DNA from 4 places in the Paenibacillus sp. FSL M7-1046 genome. Region 2 is predicted to be linked to each of the others. Evidence: predicted binding sites of a transcription regulator. Region 2 holds the regulator's gene; each other region holds the start of a gene.
What was found. Region 2 encodes Rex, which represses fermentation and respiration genes when NADH is low (regulators of the CRP and FNR family bind a similar motif). Its sites were predicted from a motif close to TTGTGAAATATTTCACAA; they were not measured.

Region 1 (3,159 bases), 320 kb from region 2:
ATGCCCGCCTGGAGGAGTTAGAGGGAATGACCTTCGAGCATGTGCATCTGGAGAATAACATCTTGTTCCTGCGTTATCAGTAAAATAGAGCATGCTGTTCTCAAAGTCCCTGCGGGGACTTTTTTTCTTCTGCACCGCTTCGCTGCCTGATTAATGCCCGAAATTTATCGTTTGAGAACAAAGCTAGTTTGCGTTATTCTTAAAAGATAGTATACATAATGACTAAAGACCTGAGAGAATGATTGAGGTTATGATCGGGCGGAAGAGGGCGGTGCCGGGAATGTCCACGAAATTTCTGTGGCGTTTATGGTTAGGATTAATTATCATTGCGACGTTAGGCGGATGCTCGGCATTTGGTTCAGATGCGAACGGAAACAATGCCGCAGCCGGGGCTGCAGGCCCTGCTTTTTCACTAATGGCCGGTGATAATGAGCTGGCAGGGAATTCGGGGAGACAGCTCAGCGAAGCATACAAGCCAGGAATAACGCTTATAGAGCTGCTGAAGAGTAGCGGTGTCGTTACTTTTGCCGAAGACGGATTTAGCATATTGGCAGTCAATAAAATTTTTCTTGCCCCGGACATGATCTGGCAGATTCAGCTTGGCGGCAAAATCATAACCGATTGGAATAGTCCAGTCTCGCGGGAGCAGGCGATTGTTATTACTGCGAAGCCGGCAGCCGGAGATGCCCCGCTTCTGCCCATTATTCTTACAGTGAACGGCGGGAGTGAGCAGCCTGAACTGACACATTCACATATTTTATCTTATAGCGAGGACCTGTCTGTCCGGGGTCTGCTGAAGAGCAGCGGAATTGTTCAGTTGGCGGAAGACAACAAGACGGTACTCACGGTCATGGGGTACACGCCGCTCACCAGTGAAGACTGGAAGCTGAAAGTGAACGACAAGACGCTGCTTGACAGCGGAATTGATATGAAACTCAGACCTCAAGATGTACTCGAGATTTCACTGGTTCTCCGGTAAGATGTTAAGTATCATAGCCAGATGTCCTTAATGCAAGAGGAAGCATAAGGGAAGCTGGCTATTTTTGTTTCACCAAAAAACCTTACATACGCTGGCATAAAAATATGTGAAAAGATTCACATTTATTGTGATTCTAATCACAAATGCTCTTCAAATTTAAAACGTATAATTTTGTTATCAGATATGTATATGAAGAAATCCAGAAGCATTGAGGAGGGTCTTAACAGTGACCGTGGAGAGAGAAAAGTTAGTTTTGATAGGGAATGGTATGGCTGGCGTAGGCACTATCGAACAGATCCTTAAGCTTGGCGGCGCTTATGATATTACGATCTTTGGAAGCGAGCCTCATCCCAACTACAACCGGATAATGCTGTCCTATGTCCTCGAAGGAAGCAAGAGCATTGAAGATATCATTCTGAACGACCGCCAGTGGTACGAGGATAACAATATTACTCTGCATACTGGAACCACTGTTGTCCGGATTGATGAAGCCTCCCGTCAGATCATTACAGATAATGGAATGTCGGTTCCTTACGATAAAGTTATTATTGCAACAGGTTCAAATTCATTCATTCTGCCGGTACCGGGCAGCACAAAGGACGGAGTTGTAGGCTTCCGTGACATTGCGGATTGCGACGCCATGCTGGCTGCGGCACAACAATACCGCACAGCGGCGGTGATTGGCGGCGGACTGCTTGGTCTTGAAGCAGCCAAAGGACTTGTGAACCTCGGTATGGATGTTACCGTTGTGCATCTGCTGGAGGATTTGATGGAGCGTCAGCTTGACCATACTGCTTCCTCCATGCTTCAAGCTGAGCTTGAGCGCCAGGGCGTGAAGTTTGCTATGGGCAAACAGACGGTTGAGCTGACCGGGGAGGAACGGGTAAACGGCCTGCGTTTCAGCGATGGTACTGAGCTGCAATCAGATTTTGTAGTGATGGCGGTCGGAATCAAACCTAATGTCCAGCTGGCCAAAGACAGCGGCATCACGGTGAACCGCGGAATTGTTGTGAATGATTATCTCCAGACCTCGATGGCGAATGTCTATTCTGTAGGAGAATGTACAGAGCACCGTGGCACCTGCTACGGGCTGGTAGCTCCACTGTTCGAGCAGGGTATGGTGCTGGCGAAGCATTTGTGCGGCGCCTCCACCCAACCGTATGAAGGTTCTGTCGTAGCCACCAAGCTGAAGATCTCGGGGGTGGATGTCTTCTCTGCCGGTGATTTCACTGAAACAGCGGAACATACCGTCATTTCGGCTAAAGATGAATGGAAGAGAACCTATAAGAAAATTCTGCTCAGAAACAATATTATTGTCGGTGCAGTCCTGTTCGGCGATGTGACTGAGTCTGCCAGTCTGCAGAAGCTGGTCAAGCAGGGCACCGAAATGACCGACGAAATTTATGGCGAAGTAATGGGCACGGGCTGCTGCGGCGGAGGCGGTGCAAAAAAAGGCTTGTCGGTCGAAGCGATGGCTGATGAGGAGATCGTCTGCGGCTGCAACGGCGTGACCAAGAAGGTGATCGTCGATGCCGTTACGGAGAACGGTTTTACCACGGTAGACGAAATTAAAGCCTGCACCGGAGCTACCCGCTCCTGCGGTGGCTGCAAGCCGGTTGTCGAGCAGATTCTGCAGTTTGTTCTCGGTGACAGCTTCCAGGAAAGTGCGAAGCAGGGGATTTGCGGATGCACCACCTTGAGCCGCGATGAGATTGTAGCAGAGATTACCGCTAAAGGCTTGAAAACGACCAAAGAGGTCATGAATGTGCTGGGCTGGAAACAAGCGGAAGGCTGCTCCAAATGTCGTCCGGCTGTGAACTATTATCTTGGCATGATCTACCCGGACACCCATGAGGATGAGAAGGAATCGCGGTTCGTCAACGAACGGATGAGTGCGAACATCCAGAAAGATGGTACCTTTACCGTTATTCCACGGATGTACGGCGGGGTAACTACACCGGAAGACCTGAGACGAATTGCCGATGTTTCCTTGAAATATAACGTGAAGGTTGTAAAAGTGACCGGTGGTCAGCGTCTGGATCTGGTCGGTATCCAAAAAGAGGATGTGCCTAAAGTATGGGAAGAGCTGGATATGCCTTCCGGTTATGGCTATGCGAAATCGCTTCGTACGGTAAAAACTTGTGTGGGTTCGCAGTTCTGCCGCTTCGGGACACAGGATT
Region 2 (3,159 bases):
ATTTCACGGTAGCTCATACGCTTACAAGGCTGTATAAAGACAGCCGCAGCGGCCAGCTGCCGGCACTGCGCCAGACTCTGCAGTCCTCGGGCAGTGAGCAGGCTTCGGAGTGGAGCGGCGTAATCGATAAAATCTATCCCGACCTGCTTACTGTAAAGGAAACTTGGGATACACTGAGCGACAAGCTGTTCGGCCTATTGCCCGAACGAAGCGATGCAGCGGCAGGTGAAGCTGGCCAGCTGGTCACACGCCTGCTTCCCGGCAGCAAGCCTAAAGATTGGGAAGAGCTGGCGGCGCTGGAGAATACGCTGCACTTAGCCTTGAGCGACATCATCCGCAGAGGTGACAAAATGCTCAGCGAGATGCGCGATACAGAGAGTCAGTCGTCTTCGGACAGCCTGGTGACCGATATCGGAGGCTTGTTCAAGGATTTGGCATCCATCCGGGAACAAATCCGCTTCTTTATGGGTCTCAGTGACGATAATATCGTGTACTGGATGGAAGGGAGCGGCAACTACCGGGGCAAGTCGCTTCAGCTATACGCCGTGCCTGTCGATGTAAGCAGCCAGCTCAAGGATCTGTTCTTCGACAAGAAGAAGAGCATAGTGCTGACCTCGGCCACGTTATCGGTCGACAAGTCCTTTCAGTTCATGATTGACAACCTTGGTCTTTCTGAAGCCTCAGAGCAAGGGCGTCTCATGACAGCGCTGCTGCCTTCACCGTTCAAGTACCGTGAACAGGCGCTGCTAGTCATCCCGCGCGATTTCCCCAGTGTTAAGGGCAGCGTAGGCGATGCGCGTTTTGTAGACAAGCTGGTGCATTCGCTGGCTGAAGCGGCGGCGGCGACCAAGGGGCGGATGCTGGTGCTGTTCACCTCCTATAAAATGCTGCGCCAGGTTTATGATCCGCTGAAAGAGGCCTTGGCTTCCCAGGACATTACGGTTCTGGGCCAGGGTGTGGAAGGAGGCAGCCGCAGCAAGCTGATCCGGCGTTTTCAGGACAGCTCTGCATCGGTATTGCTTGGAACAAGCAGTTTCTGGGAAGGAGTCGACATCCCTGGCGAGGCGCTGACCTGTCTTGCGATTGTAAGGCTGCCGTTTCAGCCGCCGAATCATCCGCTGGCCGAGGCAAAGGCGGAGCTTCTGCAGGCCCAGAAGAAGAATCCTTTTATGAAAATGTCTGTTCCACAAGCAGTGATCCGGTTCAAACAGGGTTTTGGACGATTGGTCCGCACTGCGCAGGACCGGGGAATTGTTATTGTATATGATACCAGGGTCATCGAAGCTTATTACGGGAAGTACTTCCTGTATTCACTCCCTGGTCCGAAGATGGAGCACATGCTTACCGATCAGATGGTTCCGCGGATTGCGGAATGGCTTGAAGAGGGCGGCGTTTCCTAATCTGTCATTGTTTATGAATTTTTCCATCTCTTTGTACCATAGGCTGTGTCCCGTTCGCGGAGCGGGCACTGCACGTGGTTGTCATACGATATCGCGTCAGTGCAATTCTAAATTAGGAGGAGAAAACATGAAATCGGATAAAATATCGGAGGCCGTCGTTCGCAGACTCCCAGTGTACCTGCGTTTCCTGAACGATCTCCAAAAGCGTGAAATCTCAACCGTTTCTTCTCAGGAACTCGGGCAGAAGCTGGACCTTAATCCGGCGCAGATTCGTAAGGATCTGGCCTATTTTGGTGATTTCGGCAGAAAAGGCATTGGATATGACGTGTCTTATCTCATCGAAAAGATCCGTCACATTTTGAAACTGGATCAACAAATCAATGTGGCCCTGGTAGGTGCCGGTAACCTCGGTCATGCCTTGTCCAATTACAATGCTTATCTGAAGGATACTATGAAAATCACCGCTGTATTTGATTCTTACGCTCCCAAGATTGGACAAAAGATCAACTCTCTTACGGTTCAGCCGATGGAAGAGCTGGGTCAGACCATCCGCGATCAGGGAATCCGGATCGGGATCATCACTGTACCGGACAGCGAAGCACAGAATGTGGCTGATATTCTGGTAGAATCGGGCATCGAGGCGATCCTGAATTTTGCACCGGTCATTCTGAAGACACCTGCAACCATCCGGATTCATGCTGCCGACTTTACGACTGACCTGCAAAGTCTGGCGTATTATTTACATGATGGAAAGGAAGGAATTACAGATGAGCAGCAATAAGATGGTAATTGCAAACGGACGTTTTCTGGTTCCCGGAAGCGAGAAGCCTGTCTTGAGCGGTTATATGACTATAGAAAATGATTTGATCACATACATAGGGGAAGAGAAGCCCGTTATTGAAGAAGGCACAGTGACGCTCGACGGCAGCCGGCTGCTGTTCATGCCGGGTCTGGTCAACACCCATGGCCATGCTGCGATGTCGCTGCTGCGCGGCTACGGGGATGATATGGTCCTTCAAGCCTGGCTGCAGGAGAAAATGTGGCCGATGGAGGAGAAGTTTACCGGAGATGATGTCTACTGGGGCACTTCCTTATCCGTTCTGGAGATGCTGAAAGGCGGCACAACCACCTTTTTGGATATGTATGATCATATGGACCGGGTGGCCGAGGTGGTCGAACATTCCGGTATCCGTGCGGTGCTGATGCGAGGTGTTATTGGTCTATGTCCTGAAGAGGTGCAGAACCAGAAGCTTGCGGAAGCTGTTGCGTTCGCCCGCAACTGGCACGGCAAGGCTGACGGCAGAATTACATCCATGATTTCACCGCATGCCCCGTATACTTGTCCTCCGGACTTTTTCATGCGGTTCGTGCAGGCGGCACATGACCTGGACCTGCCGATGCATACGCATATGTCGGAAACGCTGCGTGAAGTGGAGCAGAATGCCGCTGATTACGGCCTGCGTCCTGTAGCGCACCTGGAGAAGCTGGGGATGTTCACCCGCCCGTCCTTAATCGCCCATGGTGTCCACCTGAACGATGAGGAGATCGAAATCCTCGCCCGCCACAAGGTGGGTGTATCCCACAACCCGGGAAGTAACCTGAAGCTGGCCAGCGGGGTTGCACGGGTGCCTGAGCTGCTGAGAGCCGGAGTCAAAGTTTCGCTGGGTACGGACGGGGCGGCAAGCAACAATAATCTCGATATGTTCGAGGAAATGCGGCTTGCAGCACTGATCCATAAGGGAGTCAGCGGCGATCCTAC
Region 3 (3,159 bases), 2.6 Mb from region 2:
CACTACTGCCAGCAGGAACGGCGGAAGGAAGCTGCCGAAGAAGATGCAGGCGTCCCAGGTTCTTTTCCAGGCCAGTGAATCGCGTTTGCCTCTGAATTCAAAGGCGACACCGCGGGCAATCAGCGCCAGCAGGGCAAAGACAAACGGAATATAGAATCCGCTGAACAGCGTTGCGTACCAGTTGGGGAAAGCAGCGAACATCGCGCCCGCACCCGTCAACAGCCATACCTCATTCGCATCCCAGAACGGTCCGATTGAATTGATCAGCACCCGGCGTTCCGTATCATTCTTGGCCAGGAACTGCGTTTCCATTCCTACGCCGAAGTCGAAGCCTTCCAGGAAGAAAAATCCGATAAATAATACCGCAATCAGCACAAACCACAATTCATTAAGAGAAAGCATGCGATCCCTCCTTATTATATGGATCATGCGACTCACCGTGATCGTTATCCATGGCATAAGGGCCTTTTTTGATAACTTTGATGAACAATCCGATCAGTACCGCTCCCAGAATAGCGTAGATCGCCGTAAAGGAGATCACCGAGAACAGCACCTGTCCAGCCGATATATTAGGAGACACACTGTCTTCTGTCGTCATTAATCCGAATACCGTCCAAGGCTGACGTCCGATCTCTGTCATGATCCAGCCTGCAGTATTGGCAATTGGCGGAAGCAGCAGCCCCCAGAACATGAACCGCATAAACCAGGTGTTCGGACGTTCCATCTTTTTGCGCCACATCAGATACATCGCATACATACCGAGCACAATCATCAGCGTGCCTGCGACCACCATGATCCGGAAGCTCCAGAACGTCGTACGCACAGGCGGGATATAATCCCCCGGGCCGTACTTTTGTTCATATTCCGCCTGCAGCGTGTTCATCCCTTTAACTTCACCGGAGAACTTACTGTAGGACAAGAAACTCAGCATATAAGGAATCTTGATTTCCCCGGAGTTTGATTTATTGTCAGGATCAATAAAAGCACTGGCTGTCCAAGCCGCAGGGTCACCACTGTCCTCCCAAAGGGCTTCCGTAGCTGCCATCTTCATCGGCTGCGTCTCTACCAGATACTGCGCTTGGGCATGACCTGCAACGGCTACCCCCATGGAGGAGACAATGCCGACAATCGCCGCAATTTCGAACGATTTTCTAAAGAAAGGCACATCCTGCTTCTTGAGCATTTTATAGGCACTGATACCCGTTACCAGAAATGCCCCTGTAGCGTAAGCCGCGAGCACCGTATGCGGGAATTCCACCAGCAATTGTCCGTTTGTAATCAAAGCCAGAAAGTCATTCATTTCGGCCCGGCCATTATTCATCGCAAAACCAACAGGGTGCTGCATAAAAGAATTGGCTGCGAGAATCCAGAATGCCGATAACATCGTTCCCAGCGCTACCATCCAGATGGACAGTAAATGAATCTTCTTGGAGACTTTGTCCCAGCCAAAAATCCATAAGCCGATAAAAGTAGACTCCAGGAAAAACGCCAGCAGCGCTTCAATCGCAAGTGGAGCCCCAAATACATCCCCGACAAAGCGGGAATAATCGGACCAGTTCATTCCGAACTGGAATTCCTGCAATATCCCTGTTACTACCCCTACTGCGAAGTTAATGAGAAAAAGCTTTCCCCAAAACTGCGCCATTCTTTTGTACTCATCGTTGCCTTTTCGGACATACATCGTCTCCATGATCGCGATCAAGAGTGCAAGTCCAATAGATACCGGTACAAAGAAGTAATGAAAGATCGTCGTCGACGCAAATTGTATACGCGACAGCATAACTGTATCCATGTTTCTTCCCCTTTCTTCTCCCCATTCGTTATGTCTATTCTGTCAAAAATTCAAGGGCTAAAGTGTGATAATTATCACATTATACACCCGGATTCGGGCTAAAAAACAATAAATTTGTGACAAATATCACAATATTACGTTCAGAAAGCAAAAAAAATAAGACGGTTTTACCGTCTTGGATTTGTTCGTCGTTCTATAGAAAGCTTGACTCATAAAGGCATTGGTTAGGTAATCGAAATACCCTTCTTCAGCGATTTGAGATCGCCATTAGAATTAAGCAATTGCGGCAGCATCTTCATGCTGCGAACCATTGGGGCATGACAGAGACGGCAAGAAGGCGCATGTTCAAATGCGAAATTATCCCTCATCCATCCGTTGCATCCATCATTGGTACAGGCCCAAATTGCGGTATTTTCTTCCGGTACTTCCTCTAAAGGCTTCTTCCGGTAGTTCATTGCCGTTCCTCCCTTCCTTTATGTTACAAGTTGAGAAACAAGTAAAAAAGCATCCAATTATACTCTTTCTAAGATGCTTACAAATCCTTCATTTGCAGTTGCTCTACTTCAAGATCATGTTGTTAGTTTCATGATGATATAGCAGTTGATCTTATAAAAAAAGACCGTCCCAACTTGCAAAAGCGGGGACGGTGCTTCTATTATTACAGTTTTACAACGTTTTCGGCTTGTGGTCCGCGGTTGCCTTGAACAACGTTGAATTCAACGCGTTGGCCTTCGTCCAAAGTTTTGAAGCCGTCGCCAGTGATTGCGCTGAAGTGAACGAATACGTCGCTTCCGCCTTCAACTTCGATGAAACCGAATCCTTTTTCTGCGTTGAACCATTTAACTGTACCTGTTTGCATGTGTGTTACCTCCACAAATTTAAATTAATATGTTCTTTTTATCTTCAAACAAAGAAAAAATTCACACATTGAAAAAGGTTGTATTAGCATTGACAGCCCTTTTCAATACGAGAATTAGGTATCAAATGTATGATTAATCTCATGTTACCACACCGGAGTTACAAAGGCAAGCCAACATCCGAATATATCCGTATTTCCCCTTATAAGGTGCTGTTCCCAATGTAAGGGCTACCAGTCTTTATAAAAAGGGGGATTTGCATCCATATTAAGTAATATACCCAGATGATTTGACTTCGAAACGGATGCCGTCCTTAATTTTATAATAAGGACGGCTGGGCCGTCTCGCTTATCTTGACTGCCACATTATTATATACGGCTGATGCCGCTTTTATTCCTTTTGTTTTTCAAGAAGTTTCACCGTCACCTGCTTTACCTCTCCGTTGCGGTAATAAGTAATCTTCAGATCATCTCCGATTTTGGTGTGATCATACAGATACTTGCGCAGCGA
Region 4 (3,159 bases), 2.1 Mb from region 2:
TGAAACCGATGGAACCTTTGGTGGCAGCGGTAAAACCGATGGAACCTTTGGTGGAACTGGTGAAGCGGATGGCACCGTTGTTGGATTCGGCGAAGCCGATGGCACCGTTGTTGGAGCCGGTGAAGCGGATGGCACCGTTGTTGGAGCCGGTGAAGCGGATGGCACCGTTGTTGGATTCGGCGAAGCCGATGGCACCGTTGTTGGATTCGGCGAAGCCGATGGCACCGTTGTTGGAGCCGGTGAAGCGGATGGCACCGGTGTTGGATTCGGCGAAGCCGATGGCACCGGTGTTGGATTCGGCGAAGCCGATGGCACCGGTGTTGGATTCGGCGAAGCCGATGGCACCGTTGTTGGAACCGGTGAAGCGGATGGCACCGTTGTTGGAACCGGTGAAGCGGATAGCACCGGTGTTGGCACCGGTGTTACGAGATCTGTAGAAGAAGCGTTTGGATAAGCGAGCTCGCTATCTTCTGAAGGTGCGCCTTTGGGGACTTCAGGATAATCAGGCAAGTCACTTCCAGGCTCAAGCAGATCTTGTAGACGCTTGGCATCCTCAAGCAGAAGGCATGCACGAGCAGTTACCATAGCTGCGCTTTGACGGTCAACGGATTGCTTTGGGTTAAACCGCTGATATTCATCTCCTTGGAACAGCCCGAGCTGCTGGGCTGCCCAGACGCTTGTTCGGGCTTTTTCCGAGATAGAATGACTATCCTTAAACGCAGGCATATCGCCTTGTTTTTGGACCTGGTCATACACTCCAAAGGCCCGGATATACCATACTGCCAAGCTCTCTCGTGTTAATTCACCTCTCCATGCTATTGTCTGGTCTTGTATAATGCCTGCAGACAAAAGCGAGCGTATGGAGGGAATGGCCCAATTCGGTGCCGCTTCCGTTGTTAGCGGATAGTCCGAACTAGGAATGGGAATGGATAATGCCCTTGACATCATGGTGCCCATCTCTGCAATAGTAATCGGCTGATAGGGTCTGAACGTTGCGTTGCCATAGCCTTGAACGATCCCTCTGGAGAACAGCTGTGCAATTTCTTGATGGGCATAGCTGCGCTCAGTATCCACAAATGGAGCGCTATTTGCCCTTGCAGCTTGAGTGACAGCAGCAGTTCCGATTAGGATCAGACATAGCAGTGCCAGGCTGACACGCCTCAGGTTGTCTATCAATATGTATGTGCTTTTTCCTGTGTTTACGGGAACACGATCACCACCTCTTTTACTCCACTATCGGTACAATCGGCCCGAATATTTAGCGTGATATGGGATGTATGGTGAGAAATGTTTTTGTGATTAAGTTAATCTGAATTGTGTAGATAAGGTAAATTTGACATGTCAGTGAAAACTTTCACTTAGTTTTCCTGGACGTGACTTTTATCACGTAAATGTGATTGCGATCACGCTACAATGGCATAAAGGAACAAATTTTAAGTATTAAAAGGGGATAGGAATCATGGCTTATAACAAACCGCAGCAGATTGCCGAGGTAACGGTAGAGAACGGAATCAAGAAGGCTCACAACCCGCTTGCCACCGTACTTATTCTCGGTTTTCTGGGGGGAGCGTTTATTGCGCTCGGATTTTTACTGGATATTCGTGTCATTGCCGGTGCTCCGGCGGAATGGGGCTCCATCGCAAACTTTATCGGGGCATCGGTGTTCCCGGTAGGACTGATCCTGGTGCTGCTGGCCGGCGGGGAACTGCTGACAGGCAATATGATGGCCGTGCCGCTGGCATTTATTGCGAAAAAGATTTCCTTCTGGGAAGTCATCAAGAACCTTGTGCTGATCACGCTCAGCAACCTGGCAGGCGCGTTGTTCGTTGCTTATTTCTTCGGCCACGTTGTCGGCCTCACCGCAGACGGAGTGTATCTCGATAAACTGGTCGATATGGCTGAACATAAGATTGATGCAACCTTCCTGCAGGCCTTTGTCTCCGGGATCGGCTGTAACTGGCTGGTGGCTCTGGCCGTGTGGCTCTCATACGGGGCGGATAATTTCAGCGGCAAAATCCTCGGTATCTGGTTCCCGACCATGGCATTTGTGGCCATCGGATTCCAGCACGTTGTAGCCAACATGTTTCTTATTCCTGCTGCTATATTTGAGGGGCATTTTACCTGGGCACAATATTTCGGCAACTTTGCCCCGGTATGGCTGGGCAACCTTACGGGCGGAGCCATCTTCGTAGCCGCAGCCTATTATGTGGCTTACCTTCGCAAAGGGCCGGCGGCTGTGCAATCCGTAGAAGGTGTATCCTCTGTCGGAGTGAAGAAACACGCTTAATCCTTACTAATTAAATGCCGTGTTAAACGGCAATAGACACTCCTTGTAACCTTCTCTCTTCCAGCTAACGGCTCAAGAGGGAAGGTTCCCGGGGTGTTTTTTTGTGAGGTAAAATAGGGGCGCACAACACAAAATTCGCCGTGCATATCCGACTCGGGGGAACGAAATCGGGCTCACGGCGAATTAATAGGGAGTGTTTCATATGCTCTATTACCCGGGCAAACGAAGAACGAATCAGTCTCTGTTCAGCAATTTTATTTACGCATGGTGGCAGCAGTTATAAAATATAAAGATCCGATTGGACAGGCTTTTTACTGCTGAGGCTGTCCACAGGTTTTGGTCAAGAATCATGGGGGATATTGTGTTTGAGTGACGCGATAATGCGTCAGTGCGAATGCTTGCTCTTCGTCCTGTTTTGGGATGATACTGGATGAAATTAATGACACATATATTACAGGGGTTGAAAGAAAAGTCATGAGGTTTTTACAAGCTTATCCAAAGGAAGTCAAAGTATTTCTGATTGCCAGTCTTATTAATGCAACAGGCAGCGCGCTGATGTGGCCGCTTGTCACGATGTATGTATTTGATGAACTGGGCCGCAGTATGACAGATGCCGCACTCGTTATTGTTATTCAATCCCTCGGAGGCATATTCGGACAACTGCTGGGTGGATCACTCTATCATAAAGTTGGTGTCAAACGCCTGATCGTCGGTGCGCTGGCCATGAATGCCCTGGCCTTGTTTACCTTGCCGGCGGCAAGTGTGAACTGGAATATGTTCATGCTGGTGATGGGACTGGTGGGTCTGTTCAATTCGTTGTCATTGCCGGCCATTCAGGCCTTTATAGGTTTCCGCTTCGCAGAACAGCGCGG

Region 1: the regulator Rex is predicted to act here: its motif matches at 1,084-1,101, upstream of nirB (nitrite reductase large subunit NirB).
Region 3: the regulator Rex is predicted to act here: its motif matches at 1,907-1,924, upstream of NYE29_RS10265 (cytochrome ubiquinol oxidase subunit I).
Region 4: the regulator Rex is predicted to act here: its motif matches at 1,343-1,360, upstream of NYE29_RS12285 (formate/nitrite transporter family protein).

Annotation. Positions count from the first base shown of each region.
Region 1 is NZ_JBBOXB010000001.1:4,637,869-4,641,027, forward strand. It holds gene ric (iron-sulfur cluster repair di-iron protein) at 1-83, shown strand, start outside; gene NYE29_RS20410 (hypothetical protein) at 281-979, shown strand; gene nirB (nitrite reductase large subunit NirB) at 1,206-3,159, shown strand, end outside.
Region 2 is NZ_JBBOXB010000001.1:4,957,933-4,961,091, forward strand. It holds gene dinG (ATP-dependent DNA helicase DinG) at 1-1,400, shown strand, start outside; gene NYE29_RS21890 (redox-sensing transcriptional repressor Rex) at 1,414-2,181, shown strand; gene NYE29_RS21895 (amidohydrolase) at 2,168-3,159, shown strand, end outside.
Region 3 is NZ_JBBOXB010000001.1:2,359,056-2,362,214, reverse strand. It holds gene cydB (cytochrome d ubiquinol oxidase subunit II) at 1-402, opposite strand, end outside; gene NYE29_RS10265 (cytochrome ubiquinol oxidase subunit I) at 389-1,792, opposite strand; gene NYE29_RS10260 (cold-shock protein) at 2,017-2,247, opposite strand; gene NYE29_RS10255 (cold-shock protein) at 2,451-2,651, opposite strand; gene NYE29_RS10250 (S1C family serine protease) at 3,040-3,159, opposite strand, start outside.
Region 4 is NZ_JBBOXB010000001.1:2,811,684-2,814,842, forward strand. It holds gene NYE29_RS12280 (hypothetical protein) at 1-454, shown strand, start outside; partial or broken gene NYE29_RS34575 (S-layer homology domain-containing protein) at 598-1,074, opposite strand; gene NYE29_RS12285 (formate/nitrite transporter family protein) at 1,460-2,287, shown strand; gene NYE29_RS12290 (MFS transporter) at 2,762-3,159, shown strand, end outside.